2 regions of the Pseudomonas sp. B21128 genome follow, and region 2 is predicted to be linked to the other one. Evidence: predicted binding sites of a transcription regulator. Region 2 holds the regulator's gene; the other holds the start of a gene.
The links. The regulator sigma-54, encoded in region 2, starts transcription at its own class of promoters, with help from an activator protein. The targets are predictions, from matches to a motif close to ANTGGCATNNANNTTGCTNT.
Positions count from the first base shown of each region.

Region 1 (5,850 bases), 1.3 Mb from region 2:
CAACCAAGGATTACGACGAAACCGTCTACAACGTTGTGCCCTATGCGGATGCCAAAGGTGAAACCCTGACCGTTTTGCACAACAAGGCCGGTAGCCTTGGTGTCTCTGTCGGTTTCAATACCCGGCAGTTGCCGGTGTTTTCCCTGTGGAAAAACACTGACACCCAAGGGCAGGGCTATGTCACGGGACTGGAGCCGGGCACCAGTTTTTCCTACAACCGCCGCTATCAGCGTCCGCTGAATCTGGTCCCGACCATTGCACCCAAGGAATACAAACAGTTCCAGATCAGCTACAGCCTGCTCGCGGACAAAGCTGCCGTGGATAACGCCTTGAAGCGAGTGACCGAAATTCAGGCCGGGCGTGAAACCGAAGTGCGGCAAACGCCGCTGGTTGATCTGACCGAGCATTAAGGCGTCGCCGGCCGGTATTGCAGCGCTTCGGCCAGGTGCTCACGTCTGATTGCATCGACTTGCTCAAGGTCTGCCAGTGTGCGGGCAACCTTGAGCAACCGATGTGCCGAGCGAAGCGATAAAGTCAGCCTTTCGCAGGCTGACTCCAGCCAGGTTTCGTCGGCTGTGGATAACTTGCAGTGCCTTTTCAGTCCAGGCAGATCGAGAAATGCATTGGCGCAGCCTTGACGCTTCAGCTGCCGCTCACGGGCCTCGGCCACCAACGCCGCGGCGCTGGCGCTGTCCTCTCCCGGTTTCACTTGCGGGTTCAACGCCGTCGCTTCCCGCGCCACCGTCAGGTGCAAATCGATCCGGTCCAGTAACGGTCCCGAGAGCTTGTTGCGATAGCGCTGCACCATGTCCGGCGTGCACGAGCATTTGCCACTCGGCTCACCAAGATATCCACAGGGACACGGGTTCATCGCCGCCACCAACTGAAACCGCGCCGGGAAACGCACGCGATCCTTGGCCCGGGCAATCACGATATGCCCGGACTCCAGCGGCTCGCGCAGCACCTCCAAGACCTTGCGATCAAACTCCGGCAACTCGTCTAGAAACAGCACGCCGTGGTGGGCGAGGGTGATTTCGCCGGGTTGTGGTTTCGAACTGCCGCCGACCAGTGCCGGGCCTGACGCCGAGTGATGCGGCTGGCGAAAGGGGCGCTGCGGCCAATGGGTCAGTGGCACGCCGCTGGCGACGGATTGAATCGCCGCCACCTCCAGCGCTTCGCATTCGGACAACGGTGGCAGCAAGCCCGGCAGTCGACTGGCCAGCAGCGTCTTGCCTGTCCCCGGCGGCCCGCTGAACAGCAGGTTATGCGCACCCGCTGCGGCAATCAGCAGCGCGCGTTTGGCGGCCATCTGCCCTTGAACTTCATTGAGATCGGGATAGGGTCTGGCGGCATGGATCAAACCGTCCGATACATAAGGCTCCACCGGCGTATGCCCATTGAAATGCGCCACCGCTTCCAGCAGATGATCCACCGCAAACACCTTCAGCCCCGACGCCAGACACGCCTCCTCGGCATTCGCTCGCGGCACCACCAACGCCCGCCCGGCCTTGCGCGCCGCCAATGCCGCCGGCAATACCCCTCGTACCGGCCGCACAGCACCGGACAACGCCAGCTCACCGAGACACTCAACATCGTCCAGCGTCAGACACGGCACCTGCACACTCGCCGACAGAATCCCCAAGGCAATCGCCAGATCAAACCGCCCGCCATCCTTGGGCAAATCCGCCGGTGCAAGATTTAGGGTGATCCGCCGCGCCGGAAACTGCAGCCCGGAATTGATGATCGCGCTGCGCACCCGATCCTTGCTCTCCTTCACCGCCGCCTCGGGCAGGCCAACCATGGTCAGCGACGGCAGGCCGTTGGCCAGATGGACTTCGACGGTAACGGCGGGAGCATCCACGCCAATCTGGGCGCGACTGTGGACGATGGAGAGGGACATGGTCGTTCCTTGAGCTGAATCGGGGAGCCGCTTCCTGCGGGTTTTTGAAGGGTAGTCTTGGGAGAGGGTGTTGGTGGGATGGTTTTGAGATCGAATTTTCACTGGATGTTGCAGGAGACATTAATCCTCAGGCATAAAAAAACCGCCCATCAGGCGGTCATTTGGCGTTACTCAGGTTTCACCACCGGCGAGCCAACCATCGGGCTCCATTTCCTTGCCATAGGTCGCGGCCACTTTCAGAAAATGCCGCTGACTGGCTGAAACTCTGTCCGGCAAACCGAGTGCCTCGGTACCAGGTTTCGAAGCCGGTGCCGGTTGGGCTTTTTGCTTCTTCTGTTTCATGGACACCTCACGTGCCGGGATGCTTGATTCGATCTTATTGATCGTCCAATGCAAAGACAAGGCTGCCGGTTGTATCAAAATAAAATCCCAGCGTTTGATAGTAAGGAATAGCGCCTGAGTCTGGCTCTTGTACTTCGATTTGCGTACATCCCAGCTTCCGGGCGTAGAACTCCGTTGTCAGCAATGCCATCGGAGCGATCCAGCCCCGCAAGGGATGCGCGTTACAAGTGCGTCCCTGCAAAAGAACGATTTTCATACAGATCCTGCTTCTTCGCGGCGTTGCGTAGCACAAGCCGCACAGTTCTTCTTCGTACCAAAAAGCCAGATCCAAGCCTTTTGGATCTTTAATCTTCCAGTCCTGCACGGCGTCCCATGGATAGCCAATGGTCCAATCCACTGGTGATATGCATTGATTGCCAATGGAGTAATGGGATCGATCCTGAGTGATAGAGCATCAATTCCGGCTGCCAATGCCTCTAGGTCCATCGACATTGTTTGATGTGCAAGTTTGCGGGCTTCAGATTTGTATGTCTGGTTTCGGAGCTCGGTGCCTTTCCCTTGTCTTCGCATTATTTGTGTTCTGTTTGTATCAGGCAGCAGACAGTATCCAAGGCAGGAGTGGTTACGTAATCAGCCGTAGGGGACAGGCGTTGTAGGACGCTGCTTACGTAAGTGAAGGACATTGGAGTTGGCTAGTTCATGGTTGGTGGCAGGCGCCACACGCCATGAGATAGATGTGAGAAAGGAGTGCGCCCAATTAAAATCGAGATGAAAAAAACCTCCTAGAGGAGGCGCTTTCAGTTTGCAGGCCACAGTGAGGCCAAGGTCTGAGAATCCTTCGGACGGCGGTCATTCAGGTTGTAGGACGTAGCCGAGATGATTGAAAGGCTGAAGATCAAAAGATCGCAGCCTTCGGCAGCTCCTACAGGGGGATTTAGTGTTACTCGGCGGGCGGCGTCAGCTTCGCTTCCATCTCGGCAACTTTCGCTTCGAGACTTTCGAGGCGGGCACGGGTGCGGGCCAACACCACCATCTGACTATCGAACTCTTCACGGCTGACCAGATCGAGTTTGCTGAAGGCACTTTGCAGCAGCATCTTGAATTGGCTTTCGATTTCGGCTTTTGGCAGCGGGGTGTCGCCGCTGAACAGGCGGGAAGCGGTGCCGCTCAGGGCGTCGAGGAAGTCTTTGGGCGCGAGCATGGGAAATGTCCTGGAAACAATGGCCGGCAGTGTATCACGCAGTGTCTATAGTCAATCTCGTCGTCAGGGATGCACGCTTTTCGCGCAGGCGGACGGACGGTGACGCACCGTTGTTGTGCGTATCCGCGAAGCGTTTTGCACGCGAGTGCTTGCGGTAGCGGCCAAGGGATTGAAATCAGAGGTTTTTGCCGAGATGGCAAGGTTTCTGCTTAGTCACTCTTGACCCATGCACTGATGCAGTCGCTGTGACGAATGCAGTGCGGCAGACGAAGCGGGGAGTTTCGTCCGCAGCGGTTAGCTGGCGTCAGTCGGGCAGGTATGGCCGACGATGCGTTACAAAGCCAGGCACTGCGCTTAGACTTGAGTCGGGTTTGTTTTCCTGGGGCAAGTCCACCAATTCGGGAGAGAGTTTTCATGAAGCTAGTCACTGCCATCATTAAGCCGTTCAAGTTGGACGACGTGCGCGAGTCGCTGTCCGAAATCGGCGTGCAGGGCATTACCGTTACTGAAGTCAAAGGCTTCGGCCGGCAGAAGGGTCACACCGAGCTGTATCGCGGCGCGGAATATGTGGTCGATTTTCTGCCCAAGGTGAAAATCGACGTGGCCATCGACGACAAGGATTTGGATCGGGTTATCGAAGCGATAACCAAGGCGGCCAACACCGGCAAGATCGGTGACGGCAAGATCTTCGTGGTCAATCTGGAACAGGCGATTCGCATCCGTACCGGCGAAACCGATACCGACGCGATTTAAGCGCCGCCACAAACCCAACGCCCCAGGAGAAAACAATATGACTCTGCGTAAATTCGCAGGGCTAGGAGCCCTGTTGTCCATCGTAATGCCCAGCCTTGCAATGGCGGCAGACGAAGTGGCGGCCCCAGTCCTCAATTCCGGCGACACTGCCTGGATGCTCACCTCGACGGCCCTCGTGCTGTTCATGACCATTCCCGGCCTGGCGCTGTTCTACGGCGGCATGGTTCGCTCGAAAAACATTCTTTCCGTGTTGATGCAGTGCTTCGCCATTACCGGTCTGATCAGCATCCTGTGGGTCATTTATGGCTACAGCATTGCGTTCGACACCACCGGCATGGAGCAGGGCGTCGTCAACTTCAACTCGTTCTTCGGCGGCATGGGCAAGGCGTTCCTCGCCGGTGTCACGCCTTCAAGCATTACTGGTCCTGCGGCGCTGTTCCCTGAGGCGGTGTTCATCACCTTCCAGATGACCTTCGCGATCATCACGCCGGCGTTGATCGTCGGTGCGTTCGCCGAGCGGATGAAGTTCTCCGCGATGCTGATCTTCATGGGCATCTGGTTCACTCTGGTGTATGCACCAATCGCGCACATGGTCTGGTCCGGTAACGGCGGCCTGATGTGGGACTGGGGCGTACTCGACTTCGCGGGCGGCACCGTGGTGCACATCAACGCCGGTGTTGCCGGTCTGATTGCCTGCCTGGTACTGGGCAAGCGCAAAGGCTTCCCGACCACGCCGATGGCGCCACACAACCTTGGTTACACCCTGATGGGCGCCGCGATGCTGTGGGTCGGCTGGTTCGGCTTCAACGCCGGTTCCGCTGCGGCGGCCAACGGCACCGCAGGCATGGCGATGCTGGTCACCCAGATCGCGACCGCTGCTGCTGCACTGGGCTGGATGTTTGCCGAGTGGGTCACCCACGGTAAGCCAAGCGCACTGGGCATTGCTTCGGGTGTGGTTGCCGGTCTTGTGGCGATCACGCCGGCTGCCGGCACCGTCGGCCCGATGGGTGCACTGGTGATCGGTCTGGCGGCAGGCGTGGTGTGCTTCTTCTGCGCCACTACCCTGAAACGCAAACTCGGTTACGACGACTCCCTGGATGCCTTCGGCGTGCACGGCATCGGCGGTATCCTCGGCGCGATCCTCACCGGTGTTTTCGCCGCGCCTGCCCTGGGTGGCTTCGGCACTGTCACCGACATCGGTGCGCAGGTCTGGATTCAGCTCAAAGGCGTCGGCTTCACGGTCATCTACACCGCGATCGTCACCTACGTCATTCTCAAGGTCCTGGACGCCGTAATGGGTCTGCGTGTGACCGAGGAAGAAGAGTCGGTTGGCCTCGATCTGGCACAACACAACGAACGCGGCTACAACCTGTAAGACGCGAAGTAAAAAATTGCCCGGCTTGCCGGGCATTTTTTTGTCCGGGATTTGTCGTTAAAGGAACAGCTGAAAGGATTTTTCGTACGCCTTTAGTCGCGTTTACGACGAGCGTTTTTCTACGGCCAAAGGCTTACATCATTGCAGGAATATTAGGGCCTTTGTTTTTTCCCAGAGCGCGCTAGAATGCGCCCCGAACGTGCGGAGAACTGTATGTGGCAACAGACTCTGATAACCCTGCGGGCAAGGCCCCGGGGCTTTCATCTGGTAACGGACGAG
Region 1 is NZ_CP162590.1:1,508,199-1,514,048, forward strand. Features, by position in the region: gene AB4P91_RS06585 (aldose 1-epimerase family protein) at 1-410, shown strand, start outside; gene AB4P91_RS06590 (YifB family Mg chelatase-like AAA ATPase) at 407-1,900, opposite strand; gene AB4P91_RS06595 (hypothetical protein) at 2,072-2,242, opposite strand; gene AB4P91_RS06600 (hypothetical protein) at 2,277-2,639, opposite strand; gene AB4P91_RS06605 (accessory factor UbiK family protein) at 3,183-3,443, opposite strand; gene glnK (P-II family nitrogen regulator) at 3,858-4,196, shown strand; gene AB4P91_RS06615 (ammonium transporter) at 4,234-5,571, shown strand; gene AB4P91_RS06620 (secondary thiamine-phosphate synthase enzyme YjbQ) at 5,785-5,850, shown strand, end outside.
Region 1: glnK (P-II family nitrogen regulator) is a predicted target of sigma-54. The motif match lies at 3,636-3,655, and genes of this name have one in related genera.

Region 2 (5,850 bases):
TCGCAGCATCGATATTCGCAGTGCGACCATCGACCAGGTGATGACAGCCCACGGCAAGACCGCCCGGCCCGAGATGCTCGCCGCCGAAGCCCTGAAAATCATGGAAGACCACCGAATCAATGCACTGGTAGTGGTCGACGAGGAGGATCGCCCGGTCGGCGCCTTCAACCTCTCCGATCTGCTGCGCGCAGGAGTGATGTAAATGAGCGACGATCTGCTGCAACGCGGCCAAGCCATCAAACTGGCCGTTTTCGACGTCGATGGCGTCCTGACTGACGGGCGCCTGTATTTTCTTGAAGACGGTAGCGAATTCAAGACCTTCAACACCCTCGACGGCCAAGGCATCAAAATGCTCATGAACGCCGGCGTGCAGACCGCCATCATCAGCGGTCGCAAGACACCCGTGGTCGAACGCCGGGCGAAAAACCTCGGCATCCCACACCTGTTTCAGGGACGCGAAGACAAATTGGTGGTTCTGGACGGTCTACTTGAGCAACTGGGCCTAAGCTATGAACAAGTCGCTTATCTGGGCGACGATTTGCCTGACCTGCCGGTGATCCGCCGCGTCGGGCTGGGCATGGCCGTCGCCAACGCTGCTGATTTCGTCCGCGAACACGCCCACGGCGTTACCCGGGCCCGAGGCGGTGAAGGTGCTGCCCGCGAATTCTGCGAATTGATCCTGCGCGCCCAGGGCCGCCTCGATGCGGCCAACGCCGCGTACCTGTGAGCCAAACCATGTTTAGCAAAAAATTTCGTAACTTCCTGCTGTTCGGCTGCATCGCTGCGCTATTTGCAGCCGTCGGCTACTGGAACATCAGCCCGGAACGCTTCCTCGACAAGCCTCCGACCACGTCCGTGGAAACCCCTATCGACTGGTATGCGACCAACACGCATACCGTGCAATACCTGCCGGATGGCAAAGTGCAGTATGAAATGACGTCCGACAAGGCCGAACACGTCAAGGCGACCGATGTCACGCTGGTTACCAAGCCTGACCTGAACATGTACCGCGGAACGGATTTCCCGTGGCACGTGACCAGTGAACGTGGCGAAGTGAATTCGGGCGGCACTGAAGTCGAATTGATCGATTCGGTACGCATCAAGCGTACCGACGAAAAGAACCGCGACACGCTGATCACTTCCACTCGCATGACAGTGTTCCCGCAGCGGGAATATGCGCAGACCGAGCAACCCGTTAGAATCGAGGGCGCTGGCGGTGTATCGACTGGCGTAGGAATGAAAGCGTACCTGAAGGAAAGCAGGATACACCTGCAATCGAACGTAAGAGGACAGTATGAGGCTCGTTAAAACCCTCCCTATTTTGCTCAGTCTGGGCGCAGCACTGGGAAGCGTGAGCGCCTGGGCTCTGCCGAACGATCAAGAGCAGCCAATCCGCATTCAGGCCGACGATGCCCAGCTGGACGACAAGAACGGCGTAGCCACCTATAAAGGTGACGTGATCATCACTCAGGGCTCGATGATCGTCAAAGGCAACACCGTGACCATCACCCGCACCTCGACCGGTGATATCGACGTTGTGACGTCGGTCGGCAACCTCGCCTACTTCGAACAACTGCAGACTGCCGGCGATACCAAGCCCGTTCAGGGCTGGGGCGTGACGATTCAGTATCACGCCGCGCAAAATCGCGTCGTACTGATCGACAAGGCCAAGGTTGTCGATAAGGACAGCAACACCACCCAGGGCGAGAAAATCGTCTATGACACCGTGAAGAAACTGGCCAGCGCCGGTCGCGCTACCGGCAGCAAAGTCACCGAAGCGCGTCCGCGCATCGACATGGTGATCCAGCCGAAGAAGAAATCCGAAGAGAAAAACCAGTAATGGCAACTCTGAAAGCTCAGCACCTGGCCAAGGCCTATAAAAGCCGCCAGGTCGTGCGGGACGTCAGCCTGTCGATCGACAGCGGTCAGATCGTTGGCCTGCTCGGTCCCAATGGTGCCGGCAAGACCACCTGCTTCTACATGATCGTCGGGCTGGTTCAGGCTGATCAGGGCCGTGTGCTGATCGATGATCTGGACGTCAGCCACCAGCCAATGCACGGTCGTGCAAAGGCCGGTATCGGCTATCTGCCGCAAGAAGCGTCGATCTTCCGCAAACTGTCGGTCGCCGACAACATCATGGCCATCCTCGAGACCCGCCAGGAACTCGACAAGGCCGGTCGTCGCAAGGAGCTGGAAAGCCTGCTGCAGGAGTTCCACATCAGCCACATCCGCGACAACCTCGGCATGAGCCTGTCCGGTGGTGAACGCCGCCGGGTGGAAATCGCTCGCGCGCTGGCGACTGCGCCGAAATTCATCCTGCTCGACGAACCGTTCGCCGGTGTCGATCCGATTTCGGTCGGCGACATCAAGCAAATCATCCACCACCTCAAAGCCAAGGGCATCGGTGTTCTGATCACCGACCACAACGTGCGTGAGACGCTGGATATCTGCGAAACCGCATACATCGTCAACGACGGTCAACTGATCGCCGAAGGTGACTCCGCTACCATTCTGGCCAATGATCTGGTCAAGGAAGTGTATCTGGGCCACGAGTTCCGCCTGTAAGCGCAAAGGTGCCCGGTGAGCCGCCCGGGCGCTGTATCGATTCAAGCAGAATTTAATACGCTTTAATTGTTACAGCGCTCTAGGCAAACACTTCAGTTTCAGGCATATAATTTGCTTAAGTTTGGCGCTTCGGCGCCCTGTAGTGGATGGCGCATCGCGCCGGCGAATAAGGTGTTAAGCCCCTGCCATGAAACCATCGCTAGTCTTGAGAATGGGCCAGCAGCTGACGATGACACCGCAGCTGCAACAGGCTATCCGTCTGCTCCAATTGTCGACCCTGGACCTGCAACAGGAAATTCAGGAGGCTCTGGAATCCAATCCGATGCTCGAACGCCAGGAAGAAGGCGAAGACTTCGACAACACCGATCCCTTGGCTGACAACGCCGAACAGAAGCCCAACACCGATATCCAGGAACCCTCCTATCAGGAAACCGCCCCGACGGTGGATAACCTCGAGGAAGGCGACTGGAGCGAGCGCATCCCCAACGAGCTCCCGGTCGACACCGCCTGGGAAGACGTCTACCAGACCAGCGCCAGCAGCCTGCCGAGCAGCGATGATGACGAGTGGGACTTCACCACGCGCACTTCAGTGGGCGAAAGCCTGCAAAGCCACCTGCTGTGGCAACTGAATCTGGCACCGATGTCCGACACCGATCGACTGATCGCCGTGACCCTGATCGATTGCATCAACAATCAGGGCTACCTGGACGAAACCCTCGAAGAGATTCTCGAAGCGTTCGATCCGGAACTGGACATCGAACTGGACGAGATCGAAGCCGTTCTGCACCGCATCCAGCAATTCGAGCCTGCCGGCATCGGCGCCCGCAATCTCGGCGAATGCCTGCTGCTGCAATTGCGCCAGCTATCGGCCAAGACGCCCTGGCTGGCTGAAGCGAAACGTCTGGTCAGCGACTACATCGACTTGCTCGGCAGCCGCGACTACAGCCAGTTGATGCGCCGCATGAAGCTCAAGGAAGATGAGTTGCGCCAGGTCATCGAGCTGGTGCAGAGCCTCAATCCACGGCCGGGCTCGCAGATCGAATCGACGGAAGCCGAATACGTCGTTCCGGACGTCATTGTGCGCAAGGACAATGAACGCTGGCTGGTCGAGCTGAATCAGGAGTCGGTACCTCGTCTGCGAGTCAACGCCCAGTACGCAGGCTTTGTGCGTCGCGCCGATACCAGTGCCGACAATACCTTCATGCGCAATCAGTTGCAGGAAGCCCGCTGGTTCATCAAGAGCCTGCAAAGCCGCAACGAAACCCTGATGAAAGTGGCCACCCAGATCGTCGAGCATCAGCGCGGCTTTCTTGAATACGGCGACGAAGCCATGAAGCCGCTGGTGCTGCATGACATCGCCGAGGCTGTCGGCATGCACGAGTCGACCATTTCCCGGGTGACCACGCAAAAATTCATGCATACCCCGCGCGGTATTTATGAACTGAAATACTTTTTCTCGAGCCACGTCAGCACCTCCGAGGGCGGCGAATGCTCGTCCACGGCGATCCGCGCGATCATCAAAAAACTGGTTGCCGCGGAAAATCAGAAAAAGCCGTTGAGTGACAGCAAGATCGCTGGTTTACTGGAGGCACAAGGCATTCAGGTGGCTCGCCGCACCGTCGCCAAGTACCGCGAATCCCTCGGGATCGCGCCTTCGAGCGAACGCAAGCGGTTGATGTAAGCCACGTTACAGCGTTCCAGTGGCAGGCTTTTCGGCCTGCCGCTTTATGCACTGGCAACGAAGGAGAAGCTGTATGCAAGTCAACATCAGTGGACACCAACTGGAAGTGACCGAACCTCTGCGCGACTACATCAATGAGAAACTTCAACGATTAGAGCGACATTTCGACAAGATCACCAACGTGCAAGTCACGATGTGCGTCGAAAAGCTGAAGCAGAAAATCGAAGCCACCTTGCATATCCCCGGCAGTGAAGTGGTCGCCAACGCAGAACATACCGATATGTATGCCGCGATCGACGCCTTGACCGACAAGCTGGACAAACAACTCAAAAAGCATAAGGAAAAGACCCAGAGCCTGCTCCAGGGCGCGACCGGTCGATAACCCCCTACCCCATGATCCGACTTGAAAGTATCCTGACCCCCGGCCGTTCCCTCGTGAACGTGCCGGGCGGCAGTAAAAAGAAAGCCCTCGAACAGATTGCCAACCTGATCGCCCGTGAAGTGCCGGATCTGGAGATGCAAGACGTCTTCGAGGCTCTGATTGCCCGTGAAAAACTCGGTTCTACCGGTTTTGGCAACGGCATCGCCATTCCTCACTGTCGCCTCAAGGGTTGCCAGTCGCCGATCAGCGCGCTGATGCACCTTGAAGCCCCTATCGATTTCGACGCCATCGACGGTGCGCCGGTTGACCTGCTGTTTGTACTGCTGGTCCCCGAAGCTGCCACCGACGCGCACCTGGAGTTGCTCCGCCAGATCGCCAGCATGCTGGATCGCAAAGATGTGCGCGATAAATTGCGCAGCGCTTCAAGCAATGAAGCCCTGTACCAGGTTGTTGTGGACGAGCAGAGCGGGCAGTAATCATGCGCCTGATCATCGTCAGTGGCCGTTCCGGCTCAGGTAAAAGTACCGCGCTGAATGTCCTTGAGGACAACGGTTACTATTGCATCGACAATCTGCCGGCAGGCTTGCTGCCGGAACTGGCTGAGCGCGCGCTGATTCACACTGAACTGGCGCAACCGCTGGTCGCGGTGTCGATTGATGCACGCAACCTGCCAAGCCATCTCTCGCGTTTTCCCGAACTGCTTGAAGAAGTGCGCAGCCGACATATCCAGTGCGATGTGCTGTATCTGGATGCCGACGAAGAAACCCTGCTCAAGCGTTTTTCGGAAACCCGTCGGCGCCACCCGCTGAGCAACGCCAATCGTTCGCTGGCCGAGGCGATCCAGGATGAAACCGCCCTGCTGGGGCCTATCGCCGATCTGGCCGATCTGAAGATCAATACCACCAATCTGAACCTTTACCAGTTGCGCGACACCATCAAGCTGCGTCTGCTGAGTCAGCCTGAGCCGGGCACGGCATTTCTGGTTGAGTCATTTGGCTTCAAACGCGGCATGCCGGTGGATGCGGATCTGGTCTTTGACGTGCGCTGCCTGCCCAATCCGTACTGGAAGCCAGAGCTGCGTGCACAGTCGGGGCTCGATGAGCCGGTGGCCGAATACCTGGCAGCGCAGCCCGAGGTTGAGGAAATGTTCCAGGACATTTTCAGCTACCTGCACAAATGGCTACCGCGCTTCGCCGCGAGCAATCGCGCCTACGTTACTGTT
Region 2 is NZ_CP162590.1:188,220-194,069, forward strand. Features, by position in the region: gene AB4P91_RS00880 (KpsF/GutQ family sugar-phosphate isomerase) at 1-202, shown strand, start outside; gene AB4P91_RS00885 (HAD family hydrolase) at 203-727, shown strand; gene lptC (LPS export ABC transporter periplasmic protein LptC) at 736-1,308, shown strand; gene lptA (lipopolysaccharide transport periplasmic protein LptA) at 1,295-1,840, shown strand; gene lptB (LPS export ABC transporter ATP-binding protein) at 1,840-2,565, shown strand; gene AB4P91_RS00905 (RNA polymerase factor sigma-54) at 2,753-4,246, shown strand; gene hpf (ribosome hibernation-promoting factor, HPF/YfiA family) at 4,320-4,628, shown strand; gene ptsN (PTS IIA-like nitrogen regulatory protein PtsN) at 4,640-5,104, shown strand; gene rapZ (RNase adapter RapZ) at 5,107-5,850, shown strand, end outside.